4 regions of the Massilia sp. NBRC 108631 genome follow, and region 2 is predicted to be linked to each of the others. Evidence: riboswitches for the same ligand, from Rfam matches in the RefSeq annotation. Region 2 holds a riboswitch; each other region holds the start of a gene.
What was found. Region 2 has a riboswitch for cobalamin ahead of AC6H42_RS06835 (CoA-acylating methylmalonate-semialdehyde dehydrogenase). Riboswitches for the same ligand answer to the same signal wherever they lie in the genome.

Region 1 (7,200 bases), on a different contig from region 2:
GGCCGACGCGATGGTTTGCACGATGTTGTTTTCCTGGATGGTGGCGTTCTTGAAAGCGCTCAAAAGCGCCATCGAAATCACGGCCGCCGGGATCGACGTGGCAAAAGTCAGGCCCACCTTGAGGCCAAGGTAGACCTGCGCCGCCGTAAACACCAGCGTAATCAGGATACCCAGGATCACGCCGCGTGCTGTGATTTCGCCGGGCGTGGACGGGGAAGCTTTAGTCATGTTTCACGACTCCATGTATATAGTAATGTTTATAAAATGGATAAGAATTTGTGCCCCATGATAGCCGACCTTGACGTAAACGGGAACCAATCGGATGGCGCGGGCGGGGGAACAGGTAAAATAGCGGATTACACCTTAGGCGCAGAAGGCAACAGCATGGCAATTCAATGGTATCCGGGGCACATGAACGCCGCCAAAAAGAAGGCGGCCGAGCAGATGGAGAACACCGATCTGGTGATCGAGGTGGTCGACGCGCGCCTGCCCGAGGCCAGCTGCAACCCCATGGTGGAAGAGCTGCGCCTGTTCCGCCAGCGTCCCTGCCTGAAGATCCTCAACAAGATCGACCTGGCCGATCCCGCCGCCACGGCCGCCTGGGTGGAGTACTACGACCGCCAGGAGGGGGTGACCGCCTACGCCATGACGACCAAGAAGCCGGGCGACGTGGCGCGCATTCCCGACATCGCCAAATCGCTGGCGCCGCACCGCGGCGTGCCGACCAAGCCGCTGCGCATCATGATCATGGGGATTCCCAACGTCGGCAAATCGACCTTGATGAACGCGCTGCTGAAAAAGCGCGTGGCCAAGGTGGGCGACGAACCGGCGGTGACCAAGGTGCAGCAGAAGCTCTACCTGGACAAGAACACGGTGCTGGTCGACACGCCCGGCATGCTGTGGCCCAAGATCGCCATGCCCAGCGACGGCCTGATGCTGGCCGCCAGCCACGCCATCGGCTCGAACGCGCTGATCGAAGAAGAAGTGGCCGAATACCTGGCCGGCGAGATGCTGCGCCGCTACCCCGGGCTGCTGGAGGCGCGCTACGGCTACAAGAACGTCGAAGAGATGGACGCCATCGCGGTGGTCGAAGGCATCGCCGCCAAGCGCGGCTACCGCCAGAAAGGCGGCGACTACGACTACGAAAAAGCCGCCCACATCTTCCTGCAGGACTACCGCACCGGCGCGCTGGGCCGCATCTCGCTCGAAACGCCCGCCACCCGCGAAGCCGCGCTGGCCGTGTTCGCCGAAGAGCAGCGCGTCAAAGCCGAACTCGCCGCCGCCAAGGCCGCCGCCAAGGAAGCCGAGCGCATGAAAGGCAAGCGCGGCACCTGAGCGGCGCAGTGTTGACTCAGTTGCTGTACACCAAAATGGGGTCAGGGTTAATTAATTTGGCAATTGTTGCAAAATTAATTAACCCTGACCCCAATTTGCGTTTAGGCAAAGCGGAAGCTGGAGACGGCGAGGCTGCCCATGAAGGCGTCTTCGTGGTAGACGTTGCTGGCGGGCTCGCCGCCGGCGGCGCCGTGGGCGACCATCAGCGGCAGCAGGTGCTCTTCGCGCGGGTGGGCGGCGCGGGCGGCCGGGGCGCTTGCCCACGCCAGCAGCCGCGCTTCGCGCTCGGCCGGCGGCAGCGCCATCGATTCGCGCAGCCAGGCGTCGAACTGGTGCGAGGCCGCCGCGCCCGCCGCGCCGAACTGGCGCAGGTTGTGGTAGCTCAGCCCGCTGCCCACGATCAGCACGCTCTCTTTGCGCAGCGGCGCCAGCGCGCGGCCGATGGCGATGTGCTCGGCCGGGTCCAGCCCCTGTTTCAGCGACAGCTGCACGATCGGCACGTCCGCCGCCGGGTAGATCGGCTGCATGGCCGAGAAGGTGCCGTGGTCGAAGCCGCGCTGCGGGTCGAGCTGGGCGGCGATGCCGGCGCCGTTCAGCAACTGCTGCACGCGCGCGGCCACCTCCGGCGAGCCGGGGGCGCTGTACTGGATTTCGTAGGTGTAGGCGGGGAAGCCGCCGTAGTCGTAGATCATCGGCGGCCTGGGACTGGCAGAGATCAGCGGCTCGCGCGCTTCCCAGTGCGCCGTCACCACCAGCACGGCCTTGGGACGCACGCCGCCGAGCTGGCGCGGGATGTCTTCCAGCGAGGCTTTCAGCGCGTCGTAGCGGCCGCCGTACTGGTCGAGCATCCACGGCCAGGGGCCGCCGCCGTGGGACAGGAAATAGGTGGGCAGTGCAGTGCTGGACATGGAGCGCTCCTGGGTTGCAATGCACGGACTATAGGCCTCGCCGCCATGTTCATCAATCGTGATTTCATGGATGGATCATTCAGGATTTGTTAATGATACCAATCAGCGCGAATAGGCGCGCGGCGCGCATCCAGGCCAGCAGCATGGCGATCGCCTGCGTCAGCAGCAGAGCCCACAGGAAACCGGCGGTGCCGACGTGCGGCAGGTGGATGCGTGCCAGGCCCAGCGCGGCCACCGCCGCCAGGCCGGCCAGGCTGATGGCCAAATAGCTGCCCAGCATCGCGCCCGGCCGGCGCGCCAGCAGGCGCAAGCCATGCCACCAGCCGATAACGGCCGAGCGGCGGCGCCGGTCGGCCGCCAGCACTGCGCGGCCCACGTCCAGCGTGGCCAGCGCCAGCGCGAACAGCAGCGCGGCGATGGCGTCGGCCGCGATGCGCAGCACCTGGCCCTCGTCCGGCGTGATGGCGCTGTCGGCGCCGCTGCCGGCCAGGTGCTGCAAGGCGCCGCCCAGGCCGAGCGCGGCGCCCAGCGGCGCCACGGCCCACAGCAGCATGCGGCACATGCGCGGGTATTCGGCGACGGCGCCGGCGAACAAGTCGCGCATGGCGGGCGTACCGCCGAAGCGCGCGGCGGTGGCGACGGCGCCGGTGAGCAGCGGCGAGAGCAGCAGCGTGAGCAGCAGCGCGCAGCCGGCGCCCAGCTTCATGGCCAGCGGATTGCGCCCCGGGTCGCTCATCAGGTCGGCGATGTTGGACAGGTCGAGCCGCTGCGCCAGCGCGGCCGCGTGCACCGAGTGGTCGAAAGAAGCGCTGAAGTGGCTCCAGAACGGCAGCGCCAGCGCCAGCGTGGGCAGCAGCAGGGCGATGGTCCACAGCGCCAGCAGGCGCCATTGCAGCGCGGCGCGCGCGGCGCGCAGGCAGTTTGTGATCAGTTTCATATTGTCGCGATCAGGGTCAGGAAGGCTTGCGCCAGCGCGGCCAGGTCGAAGGTCCAGCGGCGCGCGGCGGCGCCGTCGGCCTTCAGCGTGCGGCTGTCGTCGAGCTTGTTGATGTCGAGCAGATGCCGGCGCTCGGGATCGAGTTCGGCCGACACGGCCTTGGCCGGCTTCTGCCACACGAAGCGCTGCCAGCGCTCGCCGTTCTGCGGGTCCCATTTGACGGTTTCGCTGCTGCCGTCGGCGAAGCGCACCAGCAGCGTCTGCGGCACGGCGTCGCCGCGCCGGCGCACGACAACCTCGGTGCGGAAGGGGTAAGGGCCGGTGCCGGGCTTGGCCTGCGGATGGGCCTGCTCCCACTTTGCGCGCGCGTCCTCGATCTGCTGGTCGACCTGTTCCTGCGTCAGCGCCGCGCGCTTGCCGTTGACGATGCTGCTGCCCGGCTGCGGCAGCACTTCGTCGCTGCGGATCGATTGCACCCGGTCGTCCACCTTGCCGGTGCGGTAGACCTGCTGCGCGAACACGCGCTCCACCAGCGCGCGCTGCCCGCTCGCCTCGGCCAGCGTTTCGCGCAGGTCGGCGATGCTGGGGTGGCGGAAGCGCCAGCGCTTGTAGTATTCCTTGAAGGCCTGTTCGGTCGCCTCCTTGCCCAGCTGCGCTTCCAGGTCGTGGAAGAGGAGGGCGCCGCGGTTGTACACCGGGCCGATGCCCTGCAGGCGCGACCAGGCGTTCTGGCCGGCCGGGTCGGCCGGGTTTTCGCGCACGGCGCCGCCCAGTTCATAGTGGAAGCCGTCGAAGCCGGGCGAGATGCCCACGGCGCGCAGCCACCAGGGTGCCGGGTACAGCTGCTGCCCGCGCTCGCGCACCATGCGCATGTTCCAGTATTCGTTCAGGCCTTCATCGAGCAGCGGTTCCTCGAATTCGTTGGAAGCGATGATGCCGTAGAAGTAGCCGTGGCCGAACTCGTGGATGTTGACCAGGTCCAGGTCGAACTCCTCCGGCGACCTGGGCACCACTTTGGTGTAGCTGTCGGCGGTGTAGAAAGTGGGATATTCCATGCCCGCCGCCGCGCCGGCGTTGTGCGGCGGCAGCACCACGGTCAGTGTCTTGTAGGGGTAGGGACCCAGCGTTTTCGAGTAGTAGGTGAGCGCGTCCTGCGCGGCCTTCAGCGACGGTGCGGCGCTGGCCTGGAACTCCGGCGCGTACAGTACCTTGATGCTGACGGGCGGGCTGCCGGCGCCGCTCCAGCTGCCGGTCAGCGGCGGGGCGTAGCGCTTGTCGGCGGTCCAGGCGAAATCGTGCACGTCGCCTTGCACGTAGTGGTGGGTGAGCATGCCGGCCTTCTCCACCGGCGCGCCCTGCAGCTCGCCGGTGGCGCCCACCGTGTATTCCTTGGGCACGGTGAGTTTCACGTCGTAGCTGCCGAAGTCGGCGTAGAACTCGGATTCGGCGTGGTATTCGTGCACGTTCCAGCGCGGCCTGGTGGCGCCCCGTTCGCCCGGCAGCTCCAGCACGCCGATCTTGGGGAACCACTGCGCCACCAGGTGGAAGCTGCCGAAGTAGCCGCTGCGGGCCAGCAGCCGTGGCAGCTGGCTGTGGAAGTCGATGGCGAGCGTGGTGCTGGCTCCCGCTTCCACCGGCTGCGGCAGGTCCAGGCGCACCACGGTGCGGTCGCTGGCGGGGCCGTCGTCCGGCTGCACGAAGGACTGCTCCACCCTGGCCCCGCCCTGCGTCACGCTGCGCAGGTCGATATGGCCCCAGTCGCCGTCCTTGGGATCGGTGCTGAACATGCCGCCGCCCATGGCGCGGTGCTCGGTGAAGAAGGTGGTGCCGGCGTGCTCGAAGGCGTTCAGGTAGAGGTGCAGGTAGACCGTGCGCACCGGCTGCGCGCTGCGGTTGCGCCAGGTGAGCTGCTGCTTGCCGTCCACCGTGTGCCTGACCGGGTCCAGCGTGGCTTCGATCCGGTAGTCCACCACGCGGTCCGACAGCGTGGCCTCGCCGCCCGTGCGCGGGCCGCCCCAGGCGTCCGGTGCGCTGGGCACCGTCACCGCGCCGGCCTGCGCCGGGGCGAAGGGAATGCCGGTGTCGGTGTAGGGCTCGGGGATGGCGATGACCTGGACTTGCGCCAGGGCCAGCGCTGCCAGCGCGGCTGCTGCGGCTGCCGTGCATATGACGGCGGCGAGCTTGCGGTAGGGGTGTGCGTTCATGCCCGCCACTATAAACCAAGCCAGTAATAAATTACCAACGTTATCAACTTTGTGCGCAGGAGTATAATGGCGGCGTTTTGGTGCCCGCGTCCATGTCCATGGATGCAGTTAAACGGGAAACACAAGGCAGCCAGCGCTCATCGGCAGCGCGGCGGCCAAGGTGTGCTGCCCCCGCAACGGTACGCAAGCGCCGCGCCCGGATTTCCGGTTCGCGCGGCAGGCTGGATCGACAACCACTGTGCAGCAGCGTCTGCGCCGGAAGGTGATCCCGTCCCGTCTTGCCAGCCCGGATACCGGCCAATCCAGGTGGAAGCGCGACAGCTTCCGTTGAATCCAGCTTGCGGGGACGCAGGCGGATGCTCACTACGCGTAAAGACACAATGAACAACTCGAATTCCCGCCGTTCGCCGGCACCGCTGGCGCTTGCCGTCGCCCTGTGCTTCTCCGCTCCTTCCGCCGCATGGGCCCAGGCCGCGGCCGAGGCGCTGGCCCCGGTGGTGGTCACCGGCGCCCGTTTCGACAGCGACCCCTCGCTGCTGCCCATCGGCGCCACCGTCATCAGCGCGGCCGAGATCCGCCGCTCCGGCGCCAGCGACGTCAACCAGGCCATCCGCAAGGTCGGCGGGGTGCTGGGCCACCAGAGCCTGGACGGCAGCCCCGATTTTGCGCTGGACCTGCGCGGCTTCGGCACCAACAGCAGCCAGAACATGGTGGTGATGCTGGACGGCGTGCGCCTGTCCGAGAACGAGCTGAGCTCGGCCATCCTGTCCACCATCCCGGTCGACTCGGTCGAACGCATCGAGATCACGCGCGGCGGCAGCAGCGTGCTGTTCGGCGACGGCGCCACCGGCGGCGTGATCCAGATCGTCACCAAGCGTCCCGGCGAACGCACGGCGGGCAGCCGTGGCAGCGTGTTCGGCGAAGTGGGCCAGTTCGGCCTGCGCGAGGGCCGCGCGGCGCTCACGCACGGCGTGGGCAACTGGGCCTTCGACCTGTCCGGCGGCGCGCTCGACACCGACAACTACCGCGACAACAACGCCTTCAAAGCGCGCAGCCTGAATGCCGGGGCGCAGCTGGCCTCCACCGACGGCCGCGCCGGCGTGCGCCTGTCGAGCACGCGCCAGGACTCGCGCTTCGCCGGCTCGCTGAGCCAGGCCCAGTTCGGCGCCAATCCGCGCCAGGCCAGCACGCCGGATGACTTCGGCTCGCTCGACAGCGACCGCTTCACCGCCTTCATTGAAGCCAAGGTGGCCGGCTACGACCTGGCCGCCGAGCTGTCGCACCGCCGCAAGGAGCTCGAAGCGACTTATGTTTTCCCCACCTCGACCTACCAGGTCGACTACGAAAGCAAGCAGACCCAGTTCTCGCCGCGCGTGCGCAAGCTGAGCCAGTTCGGCGGCGTGCTGAACGAGGCGGTGGCGGGCGTGGACTTCATCGACTGGACCCGCGACGCGAAGGGCGCCAGCCCGTCCAGGGCGACGCAGAAGTCGAAGGCGCTGTACCTGCGCGATGAAGTCAAGTGGGACGCCTTCCGCCTGGCCGCCGGCGTGCGCCGCGAATTGTTCGACAAGGCCAACACCGATCCGTCGCCGTGGTCGGTGGCCAATTACGACGTGATCCAGGGCCTGAACGCCTGGGATGTGCAGGGCAGCTACGCGCTGTCGCCGAAGGCCACGCTGCACGCCAAGATCGGCCACAGCTACCGCGTCGCCAACGCCGATGAAAACGGCTACACCCCGCTGCCGGACAGCGTGCTGCAGCCGCAGACGTCGCACGACCTGGAACTGGGCACCGCCTACACCGACGGCGGCAGCAA
Region 2 (7,200 bases):
GCCCATGCGCGCGTACAGTGAAATTTCGTCGCCCTTCAGGCCATCGGGATAGCCGCTGCCATCGACCTTTTCATGGTGGTGCAGGCAAACATCGAGCGCCATGGCTGCCATGCCCGGAGTAGCCGCCAGCATCCTGTGGCCCTCGGCCGGGTGGGCCTTGATGGCGCCGAATTCCTCGTCCGTCAGCTTGCCGGGCTTTTTCAGGATGCCAGCCGGCACTGCCATCTTGCCGATGTCGTGCAGCAGGCCAGCCAACCCAGCCTGGCGGATTTCCTCATCGCTTAGCTGCAGCTGCTTGCCCAGCGCGATCATCAGCGCGCACACGGCCACCGAATGCATGTACGTGTAGTCATCGACGGTCTTCAGGCGTGCCAGGCCGATCAGTGCACCCGCGTTGCGCATCACCGATCCCGCGATCTCTTCCACCAGCGGCACGGCGTCCGATACCGAGACCGCCTTGCCCATGCGCGCCTCGTTGAACATGGAGTGCACCGCGTCGCGCGATTTGCTGAGCAGCTTGACGGCATGCTGGACCTCGTCGCCCATGCCGACCGGCGCGATGGACGCCAGCGCCCGGCGCGGCGCCGTGGACAGCCCTGCGCGGCCCGCCGCTTGCGCCTGCTTGGGCTCCGGTTCCGGCTGCGTTTCCGGCGCCCCCGGGTCCCCCTCCGCGTCCTCCTCCGCGCCGCCCTCGCCGCCGGCGCCGCCCATCCCGGCCAGTGCAGCGGGACGGCTCTTGGCGGTATCGATCCAGACCTCGCGCAAGCTGCTCGCCTGGATCTTCTCCAGATCCTCGGTGCGCTCCAGTAAAATCGTCTTTTGCCAGAACGGCCATGCCATCCACGAGCCGCAGATGCGGTCGATGTACATACCAATTTTCAGTTGTGCAACCGGAATTTTTTTCAGCATACGAAACCCTTAACGGAAGCCAGCGAACCAGCCAGCCTATCCTAGCGCGAACCAGGCCAGGCTGAAAGGTCAGTCCAGCAATGCTGACAAGCTGGCAAGGCCGACGCTACACTGTCGGCTACACCATTTGCCGAACCGTTTATGCACCTACGCTGGAAGACCCTCGCCATCCTCGCCTGCACGCAGATCATGTCATGGGGCGCGCTGTACTACGCCATCGCCATCCTGGCGCCCGAGATCCGGCGCGAGACGGGCTGGAGCAGCGCATCGGTGGTGGGCGCGTTCTCATGGAGCCTGCTGGTGTCCGGCCTGGCCGCCGCGCCCATCGGCGCGCTGTTGGACCGGCACGGCGGGCGCAGCGTGATGGGTGCCGGCTCCGTGCTGGGCGCGCTGGGCTTCGCCATCTTGAGCCGTATGCACAGCCTGCCCGCCTACTACCTGGCCTGGACCATCCTCGGCCTGGCCATGGCCATGACCATGTATGAAGCGGCCTTCGCCGCCATCAACCGCCAGTTCGGCATGGACAGCCGCAAAGCCATCTCCACGCTTACGCTGTTTGGCGGCTTCGCCAGCACCGTCTCCTGGCCCCTGACCCAGTATCTCGACGCCCGCGCCGGCTGGCGCGACACCTGCCTGGTATACGCCGCCGCGCAGCTGCTCCTGAGCTTCCCGCTGCACCTGCTGCTCCCAGGCAGCAAGCACCTGCCGCCGCACCCCACCGCCGCACCGGAACCGGCAGCGGCCGCCGCGCCGCCCACCGTGGAAGCGACGCCGCGCGAGCACACGCTGCCGGAAGCCATCCGGCACCCGGCCTTCTGGAAGCTCGCCTTCGCCTTCTCCGCCAACAGCTTCATCTTCTCCGCGCTATCCGTGCACCTGATCCCGCTGTTGCAGCAGTACGGCCACACCGCCGCGCTGGCGGTCTGGCTGGCCGCACTGGTCGGCCCCATGCAGGTGGCCGGCCGCATCGGTGAAATGACCGTAGGCCGCAACGCCCTGCCCCGCACGGTCGGCAAGGTCACTTTCGGCGCCCTGCCAGCCGCCCTGCTGGCGCTGCTGCTGTTCGGCTCCCACGCCTGGGCCGCCGCCCTGTTCTGCATGATGTACGGCATGAGCAACGGCATCCTCACTATCGTGCGCGGCACCATCCCGCAGACCATGTTCGGCCGCCGCCACTACGGCGCCATCTCCGGCGCCCTGGCCGGCCCCGCGCTGATCTCGCGCGCCGCCGGCCCGCTGGCCGTGGCCGGCCTGGTGCACTACGGCGTACCCACCATCCTGCTGCTGGTGCTGCTGGCCGTGGCGCTGGCGTCGCTCGCCTTCTACCTGCTCGCCATCCGCGTCCAAGTTTCCGAGGAGTAGCGTGCGCCGCCGCAGCGCCCGGCTCACTACCATGGCCACATTGCAAACCTTGCGGAAGGCCAGCCATGTCTTCGACAGTGGGCGATTTCCTCTTGCAGCGCCTGGGCGAATGGGGCGTGCGGCGCGTGTACGGCTATCCCGGCGACGGCATCAACGGCATCGTCGGTGCCTTCGGGCGGCAGGAACAGATCGAATTCATCCAGCCCCGCCATGAGGAAATGGCCGCCTTCATGGCCACCGCCCACGCCAAGTTCACCGGCGAGACCGGTGTCTGCCTGGCCACCTCCGGCCCCGGTGCCATCCACCTGCTCAACGGCCTGTACGACGCCAAGATGGACCACCAGCCCGTGGTTGCCATCATCGGACAGCAGGCGCGCATGGCCATGGGCGGCGACTACCAGCAGGAAGTGGACCTGCTTTCCCTGTTCAAGGACGTGGCGCACGAATACGTGCACGTGGCGAACGACCCGGCGCAAGTGCGCCACCTGGTCGACCGCGCCATGCGCATCGCCAAGGAGCAGCGCACCGTCACCTGCATTATCTTCCCCAACGACGTGCAAGACCTGCCCGCCGTGCCCAAGCCGCCGCGCGAACACGGCTCGCTACACACCGGCATCGGCGCGCTCAGCGCCAGCATGCAGCCGTCCGTCGACGCCCTGCAGCACGCTGCCGGCATCCTCAACGCCGGCGGCAAAGTCGCCATCCTGGCCGGCGCCGGCGCGCTGCACGCCACCGACGAGCTGATCGCCGTGGCCGACCTGCTGGGCGCGGGCATCGCCAAAGCCCTGCTGGGCAAAGCCGCCGTGCCGGACGACCTGCCATATGTGACGGGCGCCATCGGCCTGCTCGGCACCAAACCCAGCCACGACATGATGAACGGCTGCGACACGCTGCTGATGGTGGGCTCGTCCTTCCCCTATGCCGAGTACCTGCCGAAAGAAGGCCAGGCGCGCGGCGTGCAGATCGACATCGACGCCCGCCGCACCAGCCTGCGCTATCCGATGGAACTGAACCTGGTGGGCGACGCCAAGGCCACCCTGGCGGCGCTGATCCCGCTGCTGCACCGGAAGACAGACCGCAGCTGGCAGCAGCTGATCCAGGAAAACGTGCAGCGCTGGTGGCGCGTGCTGGAGGCGCGCGCCATGAACGAGGCCGATCCGCTCAACCCGCAGCGCGTATTCTGGGAACTGTCGTCGCGCCTGCCGGATAGCGCCATCCTCACCATCGACTCCGGCTCGTCGGCCAACTGGTACGCGCGCGACGTGCGGCTGCGGCGCGGCATGATGGCCAGCCTGTCCGGCGGCCTCGCCACCATGGGCCCGGCCGTGCCCTACGCCATCGCCGCCAAATTCGCCTGGCCCGAGCGGCCCGTGATCGCGCTCGCCGGCGACGGCGCCATGCAGATGAACGGCATCAATGGCCTGATCACCGTGGCGCGCCTGTGGCGGCAATGGGCCGACCCGCGCCTGGTGGTGATGGTGCTGAACAACGGCGACCTTAACCTGGTGAGCTGGGAGCAGCGCGGCACTGGCGGCGACCCGCGCTACGCGCCGTCGCAAGGCCTGCCGGATTTTCCGTACGCGGCGTACGGCGAGCTGCTCGGGCTAAAAGGCATCCGCGTCTCGCACCCGGACGACGTGGGCCCAGCCTGGGACGAAACGCTGCGCTGCGACCGGCCCTGCGTGCTGGAGATGGTGACCGACCCGAACGTGCCGCCGCTGCCGCCGGACGTGTCGCTCAAGCAGGCCCGCGCCTACTTTTCTGCGCTGCTCAAGGGCGACCCGGATTCGATTGCCATTATCAAGGCGACGATCAAGGAGACCTGGGATTCGTGGTTCCCGCCAAAGCCATAGCGCTTCTCTGACTATTGAGGGAAGCGACGCTTTAAATGGAACGCTATTCTTCGGTACCCGGTGCAAGGCAGCCCAGCCGCACCTCATTCATTCCAGAGAGCGAACCAAGATGTCAGTAGAAAAGCGATGTGAGAACTTAGGCGTGGCATGGGAAAAGGCCTTTGGCTACGTGCAAGCCGTCAAGGTCAAGGACACGGTCTATATTTCGGGCCAACTGAGCCATGATGGCGAGGGCGCGCTAGTGGCGCCGGCCGCTCTCGATGCACATGGCAAGCCTGTCGATTTTTCCAACATGGAAGCGCAACTGCACCAGACTTACCTCAATGGCATAGCGCTGCTGGCCCGCTACGGCGCCACCCTGGACGACGTTGTCGAAGAAACTTTGTACGTGCTCGATGTTGATGCCGCCTTTACTGCCGGCGCAAAAGTCAGAAAGGCGATGTATGGTTGCGACCAGCCCCAGTGCGCAAGCAATATCATCGGTGTATCAAGGCTCGCATTTCCTTCACAATTGGTGGAAGTCACCTTCCGTGCGGTTCTTCCCGATCGCGGCTGACGCGGTTGTGGCCTGCAAATGCACTGCTGCGGCACCTGCAGCACGCCAGCTAAACCGTGCGCCAGACTCCGGCCCGGGAAGCCTTGCGGCCGCATGTCCTCGAAGGGGTATGGCAGGCCGGGGAAGCGGCCGTCGGGCAGCGCCGCGCACCACCACCTGGCTGCCCAGCGCCTTCACCATGCGCATCGTGGTTGCCCGGTTCAGCGAGGGACGCGACTGCCGCAGCGCGGATAAAACATCCACAGGGCCGGATTCGATGAAACGATTCATGAAACGACACTCCCACGAATATTCAGTCAATTCAATGACTTGCACGCGATGCACGCGTTTTCGTGAGGCGATACTTTGCAAGGTCATGCGTAAAAAACAAATTACGTTTACGTAAACGTCATGTGTTGTGCTAATCTTTATTTAACAGGTGCGCCGGGCAAGTTCTTGTCCTGCGTTAAACGGGAAAGTGGTCGGCGCGTACCCATCATCGCGTGCCCCAAGCCCCTGCTGCCTCCGCAACGGTAGGCAAGTGCGGCTGCTTCATTCACGCCACTGGTCCACCAGACTGGGAAGGCGAAGCAGCAAGACTTGCAAGCCCGGATACCGGCCTGTTGATCTTCAGCGCCGCCCGCTCCATGGCGGCGCAGGGTCTGGCCACGTGCGGAAGGCGCGTGGCGGGTGCCGCGCGGCGGGAGACGCCGTTCGGCTTACTTTTGCAGACTGGCGGCACAACGCGCGCTTGAGACGTGCCCGCGCCGCCCAACAAGGAACGCACACCATGGCTACTGCTATTCCCACCGTCAAACTCCTCATCAACGGCGCTTTCATCGACTCGCGCACCGAGCACTGGAGCGATGTGGTCAACCCCGCCACCCAGGAAGTGATCGCCCGCGTGCCGCACGCCACGCCCGGCGAAATGGCGCAAGCCGTCGCCGCCGCGAAGACGGCCTTCCAGACCTGGCGCAAAACGCCCATCGGCGCCCGCGCCCGCATCTTCCTCAAGTACCAGGCCCTGATCCGCGAGCACATGGCCGAACTGGCCGCCCTGCTCACCGCCGAGCAGGGCAAGACCCTGGCCGACGCCGAGGGCGACGTGTTTCGCGGCCTGGAAGTGGTGGAGCACGCGGCCAACATCGGCCAGCTGCAGATGGGCGAGCTGGCCAGCAACGTGGCCGGCGGCGTGGACACCTATACCGTGCACCAGCCGCTGGGCGTGTGCGCCGGCATCACGCCGTTCAACTTCCCGGCCATGATTCCGCTGTGGATGTTCCCGATGGCTATCGCCTGCGGCAATACCTTCATCCTCAAGCCCTCCGAGCAGGACCCGATGGTGACCATGCGCCTGGCCGAGCTGGCGCTGCAGGCGGGAATTCCGGCGGGCGTGCTGAACGTGGTGCACGGCGGCGCGGACGTGGTCAACGCCATCTGCGACCATCCCGATATCAAGGCCGTGTCCTTCGTCGGCTCCACTACGGTCGGCACGCATGTGTACCAGCGCGCCACGCTGGCCGGCAAGCGCGCGCAGTGCATGATGGGCGCGAAGAACCACGCCATCGTGCTGCCGGACGCGCACCGCGAGCAGACCCTGAACAATCTCGCTGGAGCGGCGTTCGGCGCGGCAGGCCAGCGCTGCATGGCGCTGTCGGTGGTGATCCTGGTCGGCCAAGCGCAGCAGTGGTTGCCGGACCTGGTGAAGAAGGCGCAGACGCTGTCCATCAACGCCGGCGCTGAGCCTGGCACCGACATCGGTCCGCTGATCTCGCGCAAGGCCAAGGCCCGCGTGCATCAGCTGATCGGCCAGGGCGTCGAGGAAGGCGCGAAGCTGGAGCTGGACGGACGAGCGCCGACCGTGCCCGGCTACGAAAGCGGCAACTTCGTCGGCCCCACCGTGTTCTCCGGCGTGACGCAGGACATGGCGGTCTACAAGGAGGAGATCTTCGGCCCGGTGCTGTGCGTGATGCACGCGGCCACGCTGAAGGAAGCCATCGCCATCATCAACGCCAACCCGAACGGCAACGGCACGGCACTGTTCACGCAGTCCGGCGCGGCGGCCCGCACCTTCGAGGAGGACGTGGATGCGGGCCAGGTCGGCATCAACGTGCCAATCCCGGTACCGGTGCCGCTGTTCTCCTTCACCGGCTCGCGCGGCTCCAAGCTGGGCGACCTTGGCCCCTACGGCAAGCAGGTAGTGGCCTTCTACACCCAGACCAAAACCATCACCGCACGCTGGTTCGACGACGCGGCGGTGACAGCAGGCGTGAACACGACCATCTCGCTCAAGTAAGGAGCCCGTCATGGACTTCGAACTGAACGAGGACCAGCGCGCCTACCAGGACGCCGCGCGCCAGTTCGCCGCGCGCGAAATGGCGGCGCAGGCTGCACGCTGGGACGCGGAAAGCATCTTTCCGCGCCAGACCATCGCGCATGCCGGCGAGCTCGGATTCTGCGGCCTGTATGTGCCGCAGGCCATGGGCGGGCTGGGCCTGTCGCGGCTGGACGCCACCGTGGTGTTCGAGGAGCTGGCGCGCG
Region 3 (7,200 bases), on a different contig from region 2:
CCGGAACGCTCGGTCAGGCGATTGACGCCGGTGCCGTACGCGCCGGGCGCATCGCCGAATACGCGCTGCGCGGCGGCGCGGCCAGCTTCGGCCGGCGGCATGCCGGCGGAGGCCAGCGTACGCTGGCGCACCAGCCATTCGCGCGCCACGCGATTCTGCGCCGGCGGTTCGCTGCCCCAGGCCACGCCCGGCAGCGGCGCAAGCGCCGCCTGCAAGGCTTCTTTCAGCGCCGGGTCACGCTCGGCCAGCGTCGCGGCCGACGCCGCCAGCGCCATGCGCCCGGCACGGTCGATCAGGCGGATCAGGTTCGGATACAGGTCGCGGAACAGGCCCGAAGTGGTCACCAGCGCGTCGCGCCGCACGGCGCCCGGCTTGAGCTTCACGTCGGTGACGATACCGCGCGCGTTCCACACCGGCTCGGCGCCCATCATGGCCAGCGCGAACGCCACCATCACGCCCTCGTCGCGCACCGCGTCGGAGGCCCACAGGATGATGCCTTCGCTGCCCTTGGCGGAAGTGTCTGCGCCTTTGCCCGTGTTGGCCTTGGCAGCCATGCGCTCGCCCAGCTGGTAGCCCAGGCGGGTCGGCAGGATGTCCCCGTCCACCGCGTGGAAATTGCGGCCGGTGGGCAGCGCTTCGGGCGAGCGCAGCGGGTCGTTGCCCTTGCCCGGTTCGATGTATTCGCCATCCAGCCCGGCCAGCAGCGCCCGCATCTCGCGGCGCGGCGAATCGGCCAGCTGTTCGGCAATCTCCGGGCCGTCGATGCCACCCTTCTTCATCGAATCGAGCATCAGGTCGATCGACTCCTGCTTCCACGGGCGGCCGAAAACGTGCAGGCCGTGCGGCATGAATTTTTCCTGCAGCTTGGTCAGGTAGTGGCCCACCTCATGCGCCAGCAAGTCGTCGTCGGCTGCGTCGAAGCCGATGCCGCGCACGGCCAGCACGTCGGCCATGGATGCTTCCAGCTCAGCCTTCAGGTTGAGCGCGTTGACGCGTTCGCGCATCAACGCGGCGGCCTGCGTCTTGAGCGACTCCGAACTGGCGGCCTCGAAGCTCTCCACCACCTGGCGCAGGGCCAGCAGATCGTCGTACAGCGGCGTGGATGCCAACGGCGGCGTCAGGTGGTCGACGATGACGGCCAGCCCGCGCCGCTTGGCCTGCGTGCCCTCGCCCACGCCATCGACGATGTAGGGGTAGATGCCGGGCAGGTCGCCGGCGATCAGGCTGGGATAGTCGTCGGAACTCAGGCCGACCGCTTTGCCGGGCAAGAACTCATAGGTGGAATGGCGACCCACGTGCACCAGCGCGTCGGCTTTGAAGCGGTCGCGCAGCCAGTGGTAGTAGCCCAGGTACTGGTGCGGCGGCGTGATGCTGGTGTTCGCGTGCAGCAGCTCCTCATCCACTTCCCAGCCGCGCGGCGGCTGCGGACCGATGAACACATTACCGAACACCAGGCCGGGCACCAGCAGTTTGCCGCTGTCGACCATGATCTTGCCGGGCGCAGCGCCCCAGCCTTTCAAGCCTTCGATGCCGTAGCCGGACAGCCGCTTGCTAAGTGGCGCCAAGGCCGCGCAGCCGGTGCTCGCGCCCCTGGCCCGCGCCTTTGCACCGCGCGGGCTGGTAGCACCCACGTCCAGGCAGGCGTGATAGCCCTCGGCCAGCGCCGCCAGGTCGCGGATCGCCGCGTCGCGCTGCGGGTGGTCGGCGCCTTCCACCAGGTGCTGCAATTCCTTGATGATGACTTCGGCCTGCTTGCGGCCCAGCGCGCGTTCGCCGGCGGCTTCCGCTTCCAGCACGTCGGCGTGCAGGCGGCCCAGCAGGCCGCTGGTCATCTCGCCCTGCACGCGCGGCGGCAGGGTGCCGAACCAGCGCGCATAGTCCGCAGCGCTGACGCTGTTTACCGTGCCGCTCAGCTCCCGCAGCGCGGCGCGGTCCTCCGGCAGGTTCACGCCGTGCGCCATGATCATGTCCAGCAGCGCTTGCGGCGAGCCGGGCAGCGTGCCCACCATGTAGCCGGCGTTCTTCATCGCATGCAGCATGTCGAACAGCGAGGCCGGCACGTCCAGGTTGTCGGCGCCGATGTTCTGGCGGCCCGGCGGATGGTTGTAATAGATCAGCGCCACGCGCTTATCGCCATTGGCCTTGCCGCGCAGCGCCAGCCAGCGGCTCACGCGCGCGGACAACCGGTCGGCCTCCTCGGGCAGCAGCACCGGCGGACGGTTCTCGATGCCGGTGCGGCGGTCCAGCTGCGCCTGGCCCAGCGCGGCCACCACGATGGGCTGGCCGATACCCTGCAGTTCGGGCAGCGCCACGCGGTATTGCACCGAGTCCGGCGGCAGGCCGTCCGGCGACAGGCGCCACTGCACGGCGGTGCGGTCGGACAGGCGGATGGCCTTGAACACCGGGACATTGAGCCGCTTGAACGCTTCGGTGACCGCTTCGCGCCCCTCGGCCGCGCCCACCACGAAGTCCTGCAGCACCACCAGCGCCGCCGGCTGCGCCGGCGCGATCAGCTCGGGCAGGCGCTCCAGCGCCTCGCGCGAAGCCCCGCCCCAGCGCGTGAGCACCTGCACGCAGGGCTGGCCGCGCTGTTCGATGCGCTGGCACACGGCGGCGGGAACCGCGCTATCCATATTGGACAGATCCAGTACCACCACGGTGGGCCGCGGCTTCAGACCCAGTTGCGCGGCCTTGCCCCACGCGGCCGCGTCGGTCAGTTCGCGCTGGCCCACGCGCAGGCGCAGCGTCGGTTCCGGCTGCGGGCCGGCCAGCGCCACGGACGGATTGAGCAAATGCGCGAACAGCGCCGCCGTATTGTCGGCGCCGCCGGCCTGCCACACGCGGCGCGCGGCCAGCCAGCGGCTGGCGGCGGGGTTGGCCTGGGCCGCCTTCAGGGCCGCTGCGGGCGGCGCCTCGGACGACAGTTCGCGCAGCGTGTCCGGCGAGAAGTCGTGCAGCCTGGCGTGCGGATCACGGCTCATCAGGCTGAGACTGGCTTCGCCATTGAAGGCCAGCACCGGCGTTTGCGGCCTGGCGTGGCGCGGCAACACCTCTTTCAGGCGGCGCGCCGGATCGCCGAACAGGGACACCGCCAGCACCGTGTCGGCCTGCCTGAGCAAGAGGCCGGCTTCGCGCTCGCTGGCGGCCATCCACTGGGCGGGCGTGCGCAGCACGATGCGGTCCTGCGGATGGCTGGCCAGGTGGCGGTGCGCAGCCTCGATGGCGGCCGGCGCGGCGCGCTCGGTGACGATGGCGAACAGGGTGGCGGCCGGCGCGTGCGCACAGGCGCAGGCGCACAACAGCGCTGCGGCCAGCCGCAGGAGTATGGAGGTGCTCAATTTGAACTTTAACCAGTAGCTGCGCGCCGGGCGCGCAGGAAAACAGGCAAAGCCACACCCCGGGCCTTGCGCAATCTTCGTGACTGGCCGGTCTTCTGGCTGGCCTTCATCCTTCCTCAACCCTGCCTTCCCGTGCGGTGCACAGTGGCGTTCGATCGAAGTCGTCAGGCTTACAGCAGCGGGGGCTGCGCCGGACTGGCGCGAGATGAAAATCCCGCGCGTCACCGGCTTCCCGTTTCACCCTCCAGCCGGCAAGCGGGAGGGCACCAATCACGTTAATGCCGCGATTCTACCGTATTGAGCTTGGTCATGAAACCTGTTCGTTGCGGTGGACGGGCGGCGCGGCCGGCGGTTAGTGTTGAATGTCACGGACAAAGGAAGCCCATGGAACCGTCAGCTTATGGTGCGGCAAAACCGTCCGGCATGCCGCTAGCGCCGGCGGCCGACGCATTCGTCATCGCCAGCGTTGCCGTGCTCTCGGCAGCCGTGTTCCAGGCCTATTGGCTGCTGGAGGACGTGCTGCGCTGGTACCCGTCCACCACGCTGCCGGCGCTGATGGCCGTGGCGGCCGCCTGCCTCGCCGCCTCCGGCGTCAGCTACGCTTCCGTGCCGCGCCCGCTCGCCACGCTGATGCGCGGCGTGGGCATGGCGTGCGGCGTGTACAGCCTGCTGCTCTACCCTTCGCTGCCCGCCGTCGCGCACGATTTCAAGGGCTGGAGCCAGTCCATTCTCAACCTGGCATGGCTGATGGCCGCAATGGCGGCGCTGCTGTCCATGCGGCGCCCGGCCTGGCTGCTGTACTGCGGCTTCTACATTTACTGGATCAAGCACGCCGCCGGCTACATCACCGGCTTCTCCTTCCACACCCTGCTCGACGTCAATCCGATGATACAGCTGCCGGTCTACCTGTCGTTGTCGGTGCTCACGCTGGAACTGGCGAAGCGGCGCTGGCCGGCGACCTGGCCCCGCATCGGCGGCAGCGCGCCTTACTGGACCATACTGTTCATCGCCATCGCCATGCAGGCGGCAAACTATTTCCATTCATCGCTGGCCAAGGGCGGCCTGGACGGCGGCGTGCTGGACTGGGCGCTCAATAACGAGAACCGCAACATCTACCACGTCGCGCTGCACAACAAGCAGCTGCTGTGGGGCGACTGGAGCGCGCTGACCGGCGCGGTGTCGGCGCTGCTGCAGGTGGCGGGACGGCCGTTCGCAATAGGCGTGTTCCTGATCCAGCTGGCGGCAATACTGGTGTTCGCCAACCGGCGCTTGCTGCTGGTGCTGTTTGCCTTGTTCGACCTGATGCACATCGGGATCTTTGTGCTGGTGGGCGCCAATTTCTGGACCTGGTTCATGGTGAACCTGTCCATCATCGCGGCGGTATCGCAACTGCCCCGCGACGCCTTCAACTGGCGGACCGGCGCGGCGGGCGCGCTCGCCATTCTGCTGTCGCCGCTGTTCGCCAACGTCGCCAAGCTGGGCTGGTATGACAGCCTGGCGGTCAACGCAGTCCATTTCGACGTGGAACTGGCGGACGGCAAAACCGAGCGCATGCCGTCCACCGCGTTCGGCTTTTACTCCTACCCGATCTCCCACATGAGCTTTGGCCTGCCACCCGGGAAATACCTGCCCACCGCGACCAACGGCGGCACGTTCTCGTCCGCCATCCGGCGCCAGTCCTACCGCTGCGCTTTCGCCAGCGCGGCCCCGGCCACCGGCGTTGTATGGGACGGTGCAAGCGTGTCCGCCTTCATCCGGGCTTACCATCGGCAGGTATTGAACAAGGCGGGGGCCGGCGGGCGCTGGTCGAACACGGCCTACCCGCACCACTTCTGGAGCGCGCCATCGGTGGAGAAGGCGTTTGCCGGGGTGGACATGCGCCGCGTGCGCGCCTACCGCATGGTGATCGACTCGGTGTGCCTGGACCCGGACACCGGCGCAGTGAAAAGAAAGGTCTACCGCAATGAATACCGAATCGACCTTGCAGGCTGAGTTCCCCGGCGGCCTGGTGATCGTCTACGACGGCGAGTGCCCGTTCTGCTCCAACTACGTGCAGGTGCTGGCGCTGCGCGAGGCAGCCGGCCCGGTGCGACTGGTCGACGCCCGCAGCGACGCCGCGCTCGCCGCCCGGCTGCGGCGCGGCGGCTACGACCTGAACGAGGGCATGGTGGCCCTGTACGGCGGCGGCGTCTACTACGGCGCGGACTGCGTGCACCTGCTTGCGTTGTTGAGCACGTCCTCCGGCGTGTTCAACCGCGTCAACAGCGCGGTGTTCCGCTCGCGCACGCTGTCGCGCCTGCTCTATCCCGTGCTGCGCTGCGGCCGCAACCTCACCCTCAAACTGCTGGGACGCCGCAAGCTGCCCTAAAGATTTTTCAAAAATATTTAAAATATCGCTTGCTATTACATAGCGCACAATATAAAGTAAGCACATCGGCGCTGCAAACACAGCGCGACGCAGCAAAAAGTAGGGCACGATTTAATAGATAGCAATCTAACTTAACCCACAGCAAAGGAAACATCATGTCGATCAAACAAGTCCTGTACCGCGCAACTTCCAAAGCAACCGGTGGCCGTGAAGGCCGTGCGGTCTCCTCCGACGGCGTGCTGGACGTCAAGCTGACCACCCCGAAAGAACTGGGCGGCGCAGGCGCAGTCGGCACCAACCCTGAACAACTGTTCGCTGCCGGCTACTCGGCGTGCTTCCTGGGCGCCATGAAATTCGTCGGCGGCCGCGACAAGATCGCCGTGCCGGCGGACGTGTCGGTGGAAGGCACCGTGGGAATCGGCGCCATCGAAACCGGCTTCGGCATCGAAGCGGAACTGAAAATCTCGCTGCCAGGCCTGGACCGCGAAACCGCTGAAAAGCTGGTCGCCGCAGCCCACATCGTCTGCCCGTACTCGAACGCCACCCGCGGCAACATCGACGTCACGCTGACCATCGTATAAAGCAAGCCTTGCTGCTACCGCCAAGGCGGTGGCAGCGGCCTGGAAGGCGCTGAAATAAGTAGCGCACAATTAAATAGATACCAATTTAAACTTAGGAGAAATACCATGAAAGCATCCATCCTGTCCGCCGCTGCCGCCATCCTGACCCTGAGCGCCGGCGCCTATGCCGCCGAACCCGTCAACAGCGGCGAAGGCTATCAGGGCTACACCAGCGCTGTGTCGTCGGTCTCGACCCGCACCCGCGCCGAAGTGAAAGCGGAAACCATTGCCGCCCTGCGCGACGGCCTGATCCTCAGCGGTGAGGCCTATCCGGGCACACTGACCGCCCCAGCCAAGGTACCGGGCAAAACCCGCCAGGAAGTGCGCGCTGAACTGGCCCTTGCCATCCAGACCGGCACCCTGCCACGTTACGAGTAAGCCCGCATAGGCAGCGCAGCCAATAAGTAGTTAGCGATTTAATCGAACACAATTAATTAGGAGCATTATCATGAAAGCATCTATCCTGTCCGCCGCCGCCGTCATCATCGCCCTGACCTCGAGCGCTTATGCAGCCGAACCCGTCAACAGCGGCGAAGGCTACCAGGGCTACACCAGCGACGTATCGTCCACCTCGACCCGCACCCGCGCCGAAGTGAAAGCCGAGACCATCGCCGCCCTGCGCGACGGCCTGATCCTGAGCGGCGAAACCTACCCCGCCAGCATCACCGAACCATCCCAGGCGCAGGGCAAGACCCGCCAGGAAGTGCGCGCCGAACTGGCCCAGGCGATCAAGGCCGGCACGCTGCCACGCTATGAGTAAAGCCCCTTACAATGGTTGCTTCTTTCCCGCAGAGGCAACCATGATTGAGTGGCAATGGCTTGAGTTTGAACACATTCCGCGCGGCGACCTGTATGAAGTGCTGCGCCAGCGGCA
Region 4 (7,200 bases), on a different contig from region 2:
GCCCACGTCCGGGTATTCCGTGCCGTCAGCGAACATCAGGTTGCTGAGCCACAGCGTCAGGCAATCGACCAGCACCAGGCGGCCGGGCGTGCACCATTGCTGCAGCGTTTGCGCGAGCGCCAGCGGTTCCTCGACAGTCCTCCAATCGGCGGGCCGCCGACGCTGGTGGTGGCCGATGCGTACTTCCATCTCGCCATCCCCGGCGTGCGCCGTGGCGAGGTAGACCACCTCCTTGCTGGAGGTAATGGCGAGCTGCTCCGCATACGCGCTCTTGCCCGAGCGTGCGCCGCCAAACACCAGCGTGCAGGTCATTGCGCAATCCTCATGCCGCGCTCCGCGTAAACATGGCCGCTACCGCCGCCGGATTGGACGGGAAGTAGGCATGGAAATAGGAGGCCGTCAGCGATCCCAGCTTGTAGACCGCCTCGCCGTCCAGCCCCGACGGATGCTTCACCGTGCGCACGGAAGGCGCTACCGGCGTTTCCAGGGTCGAGTAGTGAAAAGTGTGGCCGCGTAAAACGCCATGGGGCGTTGGCATGCCTTGCGAGCCCAGCCCGGCCAGGCGCGCCTGCATGGCCACGCGGCCGGGCAGCACCGCCGCCATGTTCCAGACTGCCCCGGCCTTGTCGGCCAGGGTTTCCGCCAGCGCCATCATGCCGCCGCACTCCGCCAAGATGGGGGTGCCGTCACGGTGCGCCGCGCGGATGGATTCCTGCCAGCGCTGCGCGTAGGCCAGCTTCTCCGCATGCAGTTCGGGATAGCCGCCCGGCAGATAGACCGCGTCCGCGCCTGCCGGCACGGGATGGTCCGCCAGCGGCGAGAAGAATTCCAGCGTGGCACCTAGTTCGCACAAGGTTTCCAGGTTGGCCGGGTACAGGAACATGAAGGCCGCGTCGCGCGCGATGGCGATCTTGCGGCCAGCCAAGGGACGCGCATTGGAGAGTGCTTCGCCCGGCTCTGCGGCTGCGGCGGCACTGGCTGCCGCCAGCGCGTCCCCCAGCTCCAGGCGCGTGCTGCGCAGATTGCTCCACGCGGCCTCGTCGAAGTTCAGCTGGTCCGCCAGCTGGTCCAGAATCTCATCGATGCCATCCACCTCGGATGGCAGCACCAGCCCCAGGTGGCGCTCGGGCAGCGAGCGCGCCTGCTTGGGCAGGGTGGCGAACAACGGAATGTCGCGCAGCGAGGCCGCCACCATGGCCGCGTGTCCGGGGCTGGCGACCCGGTTGGCGATCACGCCCGCCATGTCCACCGGTCCGTAGTCGCGCAGGCCATGCACCAGCGCGCCGGCCGTTTGCGCCATGGAGCCCGCGTCGATCACCGCCATCACCGGCACGCCGAATTCGCGCGCCAGGTCCGCCGAAGACGGCGAGCCGTCGTACAAGCCCATTACCCCTTCAATCAGGATCACGTCCGCCTCCAGCGCGGCTTGCGCCAGTTGTGCGCGGCAAGCCTCGCGGCCCACGATCCACAGGTCCAGCGATTTCACGGGCGCGCCGCTGGCGCGTTCCAGCAGCATGGGGTCGATGAAGTCCGGCCCGCATTTGAATACGCGCACCTTGCGGCCCATCCGGGTCAGCTTGCGCGCCAGCGCGGCCGTCACGGTGGTCTTGCCCTGGCCGGACGCCACCGCCGCCACCAGCACCACCGGGGCGTTGATATGCGAGGACGTTACCATTCCGTGCCCGCCTGCGCGCCGATGCCGGCCTTGAAGGCATGCTTGACCACGTTCATCTCGGTGACGGTGTCCGCCACGTCGACCAGCTCCTGCGGCGCGCCGCGCCCGGTGATCACCACGTGCTGCATGGCCGGCCGCTCCAGCAGGTCGGCGATCACCGTGTTCACGTCCAGGTAGCGGTATTTCAGCGCAATGTTCAGTTCATCCAGCACCACCAGGCCCACGCCGGGGTCGGCCAGGAAGCGCTTGGCCTGCTCCCACGCCAGTTCGGCCTTCTCGATGTCGCGCTCGCGGTTCTGGGTTTCCCAGGTATAGCCCTCGCCCATGGAGTGGAAGCTCACTTCCTCGGGGAAGCGGCGCAGGAACAGCTCTTCGCCGGTCTGCATGGCGCCCTTGATAAACTGCACCACGCCCACTTTCATGCCGTGGCCCATGGCGCGCACCGCCATGCCGAAGCCGGAAGAGCTCTTGCCCTTGCCGTTGCCGGTGTTGACGATGATGATGCCGATCTGCTTGTCCGCCGCCGCGATCTTGGCGTCGATGATGGCCTTCTTGCGCTCCATGCGGATGCGGTGACGCTCGTTCAGTGCGTCGATGTCATTATTCTCATTCATGCGGTTTCTTCCTTCGGTATGAAGATGTGGCGCTGGCCGTGCCGGATCACGTCGATCGGATGGCCCAGGTAGTCGCTCAGGATGTCCGGTTGCATCACGTCAGCCACCGGCCCGGCCAGCCAGCGGCCGTCGCCCATCAGCAGCAGGGCATGGGTGGAGACGCTGTGCGCCAGCGTGAGGTCATGGCCGACCATCACCACGGTTTTATGTTGTTCGCGGCACAGGCGCGCCAGCAGGCGCATCACGCTTACCTGGTGCGCCAGGTCCAGCGCATTGGCCGGTTCGTCCAGCAGCAGCAGCGGCGTGTCCTGCGCCAGCATGGCGGCGATGGCCACGCGCTGGCGCTCGCCGCCCGACAGCGTGCGCACATTGCGCTGCGCCAGTTCCGCCACTTCCATCGCCGCCAGGGCCTCCATGGCCAGGCGGTGGTCGTCGGTGTTTTCCCAATAGCGGTCGCCGTGGTAGGGATGGCGCGCCGACAGCACGGTTTCGATCACGCTGTAGGCGAAAGCGTCGTTGCGCGACTGCGCCAGGAAGGCGCGCTCGCGCGCCAGCTCGGCCAGCGGCCAGTCCGGCAGGCTGCGGCCCTGGATGGACACGCCGCCTTCCTGCAGCGGAATCAGTCCTGCCAGGGTGCGCAGCAGCGTGCTCTTGCCCGCGCCGTTGCGGCCGATCACGCTCCAGCATTCGCCGTCGCGCACTTGCCAGCTCAGGTTGTCGATCAGCGTGCGCGCGCCGATGCGCAGTGTCAAATTGCCGGTAGCGATCATTTCTGCAGCCTGTGGAGTTGATACAGGAACACCGGCGTGCCGATCAGCGCGGTGACCACGCCCACCGGCAGCTGCAGCGGCGCAAACAGGGTGCGCGCCAGGGTATCGGCCAGCACCAGGTAGCCGCCGCCGGTCAGCATCGCCGCCGGGATCAGCACGCGGTGGTCCGGACCGAAGGCGAAGCGGCAGGCGTGCGGCACGATCAGCCCCACGAAGCCCACGCTGCCCGCATTGGTCACCGCGCTGGCGGTCAGCAGGGCGGACACGAAGAACAGCCCCTTGCGCAGCGCGCCCACGTTGATGCCCAGCGTGACGGCCGCCTCGGCGTGCAGCGCCATCACATTGATGGCCCGCGCGCTGCGCAGCGCGAACACGGTGGCGCCGGCCAGCACGATCCACGGTATCCAGCGCATCGGTGCGCCGGCCAGGTCGCCGATCAGCCAGAACACCATGGTGCGCAGGCGGCTTTCAGGGGCTATCGACAGCATCAGCGTGATCAGCGCCGTGCAGGCCGCCGTCAGGATCACGCCGGTGAGCAGCAGCAGGGCGGTGCCGCCTTCGGCCGCCGCGCCGCTGCGCATGTCGCGCCGCGCCAGGAAGTACAGCATCATGGACACGGCCACGGCGCCGCCGAAGGCCGCCGCATCCACCACCCAGGCCGCGCACATGAACATCATGGCCGCCAGCGCTCCCACCGCCGCGCCCGACGAAATGCCCAGCACATAGGGGTCTGCCAGCGGATTGCGCAGCAGGGCCTGCATCATCACCCCCGCCAGCGACAGCGCCGCGCCGGTGACGAAGGCGGTCAGCGCACGGCTGCCGCGCAGGTCGAGCAGGGTGGCGGCCAGGCTGTCGGCCTTGCCGTTCCACAGTTCGCCCAGCGCGCCGGGAATGTCGGACAGCGGAATGTGAACCGAGCCGGTTACGCCGGAAAACAGCAGGCTGCCGATGACGAACAGCAGCAGGCCGCCGGTGATGGCGGTTGCCCGTGCGCGCAGCTTGGAGGAATGTGGATGCATGGTGCCTTACGTACCTTAGGTTAAATGCTTTACTTGATACCGTAGCGTACAGCGGCGAAGAACTTGGCGCCCGGCGTGGCGTAGTTGCGCGCCACCTCGTAGTTCTTGTCGGTGACGTTGTTCATGCGCGCCAGTACCGACCAGTCGCGCGCGAACTGCCAGGTGGCATACAGGTTCAGCAGGCTGTAGCCGCCCAGGCGGTTGCGGTTGGCAGCGTCGTCGAAGCGGCTGCCGGAAACCTGCAGTTCGGCGCCGGCGGTCAGCGCGCCTGCGGCGTATTCTACGCTGGCGTTGCCGTGTTTTTTAGAGCGGCGCGCCAGCGATTTGCCGGTGGTCTCATCCTTCGGGTCTTGCCAGTCCGCGTTGGCGGCCACGGTGAAGGCGCCGATGCGGCGGCCGGCGTTCAGCGATACGCCTTCCAGCATGGCGTGGTTCACGTTGTACGAGCAGCTGCCTTTGCGGGTCGGGTCCGGGCATGGCGTGGTGGTCACCAGCATGTCGGTCAGCTTGTTGCGGTAGATGCTGGCGCCGAATTCGGTCACGCCGTCGTCGTACTGCAGGCTCGCTTCGCCGTTGCGGCCCTGCTCAGGCTTGTTGTTCTCGTAGCCAAAGCCCGGGTAGTACAGCTCGTTGAAGGTGGGCGCACGGAAGCTGGTGCCGAAGCTGGCGCTGGCGCGCAGCGCGCTGCTGAAGCGGTAGCCGTAGCCGGCCGAACCGGTGGTCTTGGTGCCGTATTGCGAGCTGTCGTCCGCGCGCAGGCCGAAGGTGGCCAGGTGCGCGCCGCGCTTCAGGCTGTAGGCACCGGCGTAGGAGTCGGTCTTGCGAACCTTGCCCAGTGCGGGCGTGGAGCCGGAGACCACCTTCTCTTCGCGGTGGCCGAACAGCACTTGCAGCGTGTCCTCGCCGATGCGGATGTCGTTTTGCCAGGTGACGTCGGTCTGCTTGCTGTCGATGCGGCTGTAGGAGCTGGCCACGCCGGTGTCGGAGATCGAGGTGTCTTCTGCCTTGGCCAGCTGCACGGTGCTGTACCAGTTGTCCATGACCTGGTTTTTGCTGAACACGCCCAGGTTGGCCAGCTTGGTCTGGCTGCGCGTATCGTAGCGGCTGGCGCCGCTGTCGAACTGGCCGTTGGTGCGGCTGTTCAGGAATACCAGGCCCAGGTCGTGGCCCTTGGCCAGTTCGAATCCGAACTGGCCGGAAGTGCTGGTGCGCTCGTAGCCGTCATCGTCCGCGTTGTAGTTGCTGGTGCCTGGCTTGGTGGACGAGAAGCCGTCCGACTGTTCACGGCCGGCGCTGATGGCGTAGCTGAAGCTGTTGTCGCCTGCGCTGGCACCGGAAATGCTGGCGTCGTACTTGCGGGTCTGGTCGCTGCCCACGCCGGCGGAGGCGGCCACGTTCGGCGCACCGGCGCCTTTTTTAGTGAAGATCTGCACCACGCCGCCGATGGCGTCGGCGCCGTACAGGGTGCTCATCGGGCCGTATACGATCTCGATGCGTTCGATGGCCTGCAGCGGAATGCCGGACCAGCTGGCCGTGCCGGAGGTGATCGAACCGATGCGCACGCCGTCCACCAGCACCACGGTCTGGTTGGCATTGGCGCCGCGCAGGTAGACGCTGGAGTTGGTGCCCGGGCCGCCGTTGCGGGCGATTTCGATGCCGCGCTGGCGCTGCAGCAGGTCGGTGATGGAGCCGGCGCCGGAACGGGCGATGTCTTCCGCTTGCAAGGTGACGACGTCGCTCAGCACATCGCGCTGCAGTTGCGCCGAGCGGGTGGCGGTGACGATGACGGCGTCCGATACGGTGATCTGGGCGAAGGAAGGCGCGGCCATAGCCATGGCCAGCGACGTCAGGGCCGCGTGCCGGATTACAGGAAAGCTCATAGTATTTCTTTGTATAGTATGCAACCAGCCTACTTCCCCGTGGGCTGGATTGAACAGATGCGCGCTGCGCATCCACCTGCTTTGGCCGGTATCCGGGCTCGCAAGTTGAACTGCCTTACCTTCCCATGCAGTGCACAGTGGTTTGTCGGAGGCAGCTTGTCGCCGTGGGCGACACTTGTTTACCGTTGCGGGGGCAGCACACGTTGGCCGTTTTCCTGGTAGGGGCGCGGCTTCGTGTTTCCCGTTTAACTGCGCGCATGGGCATGCGCGCGGGCACCAAAACCCCGCCATTATACGGACTTCAGGCCACGGCTTCCAGAATGACAGTCTCGCCGTAGGCGATCTTGTGCGGCAAGGCGGCGGCCCGCAGCGCGATCTCGGCCAGCGGCAGGCCGCCTTGCAGGCCCGCCTCGAGCGCCACCATCAGGCGGATCGTGCCAGCGTGGCAGATGATGGCAACTTCATGCGCGCCGCGCGCTCGCCCGTCGCAGGCGGCCCCGCTGTGCCGGGCAAGCAGCTCGGCGCGGAAGGCTGCCACGCGTTCGGCCACTTGCAGCACGCTCTCGCCGCCGCCGGGACGGTAGCAGGCCAGGTCCGCCGCCCAGGCATCCACTTCGGTGCGCGGGATATCGTCCCAGCTGCGCCGCTCCCAGGCGCCGAAGTCCATCTCCGCCAGGCGCGCATCCAGCGTGTGGGCGCCGAGCAGGCTAGTCAGGGCGGTGCAGCGCTGTAAAGGGCTGGAGTAGAGCGGCGTGCCGGGCGGGATGCTGGCGCTGGCCAGCAGCGCGGCGTGCACGCGCGCGACGTCGTGCGGCGCGGCGGCCAGGTCGGTGCTGCCGTAGCAGACGCCCGGCGCCACCAGCGGTTGCGGATGACGGACCAGGATCAGGCGCATCGGCTGCCCCTGTCCCTGCCGCGACGCGGCCGGGCTGGCGCCAGCGCCGCCGCTGCCCATGTGTTCATGCCGCCCACGCGCCGTGGCCAAGGCCGGCCAGCACGCACAGGTAAATCAGCACTTCGGCCAGTTGCTGCACCGCGCCCAAACAGTCGCCCGTGTAGCCGCCGATGCGGCGTGCGCATTTGCGACCCAGCCAGGCGGCTGCGGCCAGCGCGGCCAGCAAGGCGGCGCAAATGGACAACCACGGCAGCCATCCCGCCGCGCCGATCGCCGCTGCAGGCAACGCTGTGCAGACGCATGCGATGGCAAATTCGTCCCCACTCATCTCCTGCGCCATCGGCTTG

Region 1: linked by a shared signal. The riboswitch ahead of AC6H42_RS21025 (TonB-dependent receptor) and the one ahead of AC6H42_RS06835 (CoA-acylating methylmalonate-semialdehyde dehydrogenase) in region 2 are both predicted to bind cobalamin.
Region 3: linked by a shared signal. The riboswitch ahead of AC6H42_RS09805 (cobaltochelatase subunit CobN) and the one ahead of AC6H42_RS06835 (CoA-acylating methylmalonate-semialdehyde dehydrogenase) in region 2 are both predicted to bind cobalamin.
Region 4: linked by a shared signal. The riboswitch ahead of AC6H42_RS32045 (TonB-dependent receptor domain-containing protein) and the one ahead of AC6H42_RS06835 (CoA-acylating methylmalonate-semialdehyde dehydrogenase) in region 2 are both predicted to bind cobalamin.

Annotation. Positions count from the first base shown of each region.
Region 1 covers NZ_BAAKJE010000190.1:35,581-42,780, reverse strand. Annotated here, with positions in the region: gene AC6H42_RS21050 (OPT family oligopeptide transporter) at 1-228, opposite strand, end outside; gene ylqF (ribosome biogenesis GTPase YlqF) at 385-1,335, shown strand; gene AC6H42_RS21040 (DODA-type extradiol aromatic ring-opening family dioxygenase) at 1,437-2,243, opposite strand; gene AC6H42_RS21035 (hypothetical protein) at 2,323-3,180, opposite strand; gene AC6H42_RS21030 (M1 family metallopeptidase) at 3,177-5,384, opposite strand; cobalamin riboswitch at 5,446-5,700, shown strand; gene AC6H42_RS21025 (TonB-dependent receptor) at 5,765-7,200, shown strand, end outside.
Region 2 covers NZ_BAAKJE010000061.1:31,016-38,215, forward strand. Annotated here, with positions in the region: gene AC6H42_RS06810 (cyclic di-GMP phosphodiesterase) at 1-909, opposite strand, end outside; gene AC6H42_RS06815 (MFS transporter) at 1,051-2,271, shown strand; gene AC6H42_RS06820 (thiamine pyrophosphate-requiring protein) at 2,337-4,124, shown strand; gene AC6H42_RS06825 (RidA family protein) at 4,234-4,680, shown strand; partial or broken gene AC6H42_RS06830 (hypothetical protein) at 4,716-4,823, opposite strand; cobalamin riboswitch at 5,080-5,297, shown strand; gene AC6H42_RS06835 (CoA-acylating methylmalonate-semialdehyde dehydrogenase) at 5,450-6,955, shown strand; gene AC6H42_RS06840 (acyl-CoA dehydrogenase family protein) at 6,966-7,200, shown strand, end outside.
Region 3 covers NZ_BAAKJE010000075.1:63,502-70,701, reverse strand. Annotated here, with positions in the region: gene AC6H42_RS09805 (cobaltochelatase subunit CobN) at 1-3,338, opposite strand, end outside; cobalamin riboswitch at 3,407-3,624, opposite strand; gene AC6H42_RS09800 (hypothetical protein) at 3,723-5,330, shown strand; gene AC6H42_RS09795 (thiol-disulfide oxidoreductase DCC family protein) at 5,302-5,706, shown strand; gene AC6H42_RS09790 (organic hydroperoxide resistance protein) at 5,862-6,287, shown strand; gene AC6H42_RS09785 (DUF4148 domain-containing protein) at 6,393-6,704, shown strand; gene AC6H42_RS09780 (DUF4148 domain-containing protein) at 6,775-7,086, shown strand; gene AC6H42_RS09775 (GNAT family N-acetyltransferase) at 7,127-7,200, shown strand, end outside.
Region 4 covers NZ_BAAKJE010000301.1:1,841-9,040, reverse strand. Annotated here, with positions in the region: gene cobU (bifunctional adenosylcobinamide kinase/adenosylcobinamide-phosphate guanylyltransferase) at 1-312, opposite strand, end outside; gene AC6H42_RS32065 (cobyrinic acid a,c-diamide synthase CobB) at 323-1,675, opposite strand; gene cobO (cob(I)yrinic acid a,c-diamide adenosyltransferase) at 1,669-2,289, opposite strand; gene AC6H42_RS32055 (ABC transporter ATP-binding protein) at 2,286-3,059, opposite strand; gene AC6H42_RS32050 (FecCD family ABC transporter permease) at 3,056-4,078, opposite strand; gene AC6H42_RS32045 (TonB-dependent receptor domain-containing protein) at 4,108-5,958, opposite strand; cobalamin riboswitch at 6,025-6,254, opposite strand; gene AC6H42_RS32040 (histidine phosphatase family protein) at 6,260-6,913, opposite strand; gene AC6H42_RS32035 (adenosylcobinamide-GDP ribazoletransferase) at 6,918-7,200, opposite strand, start outside.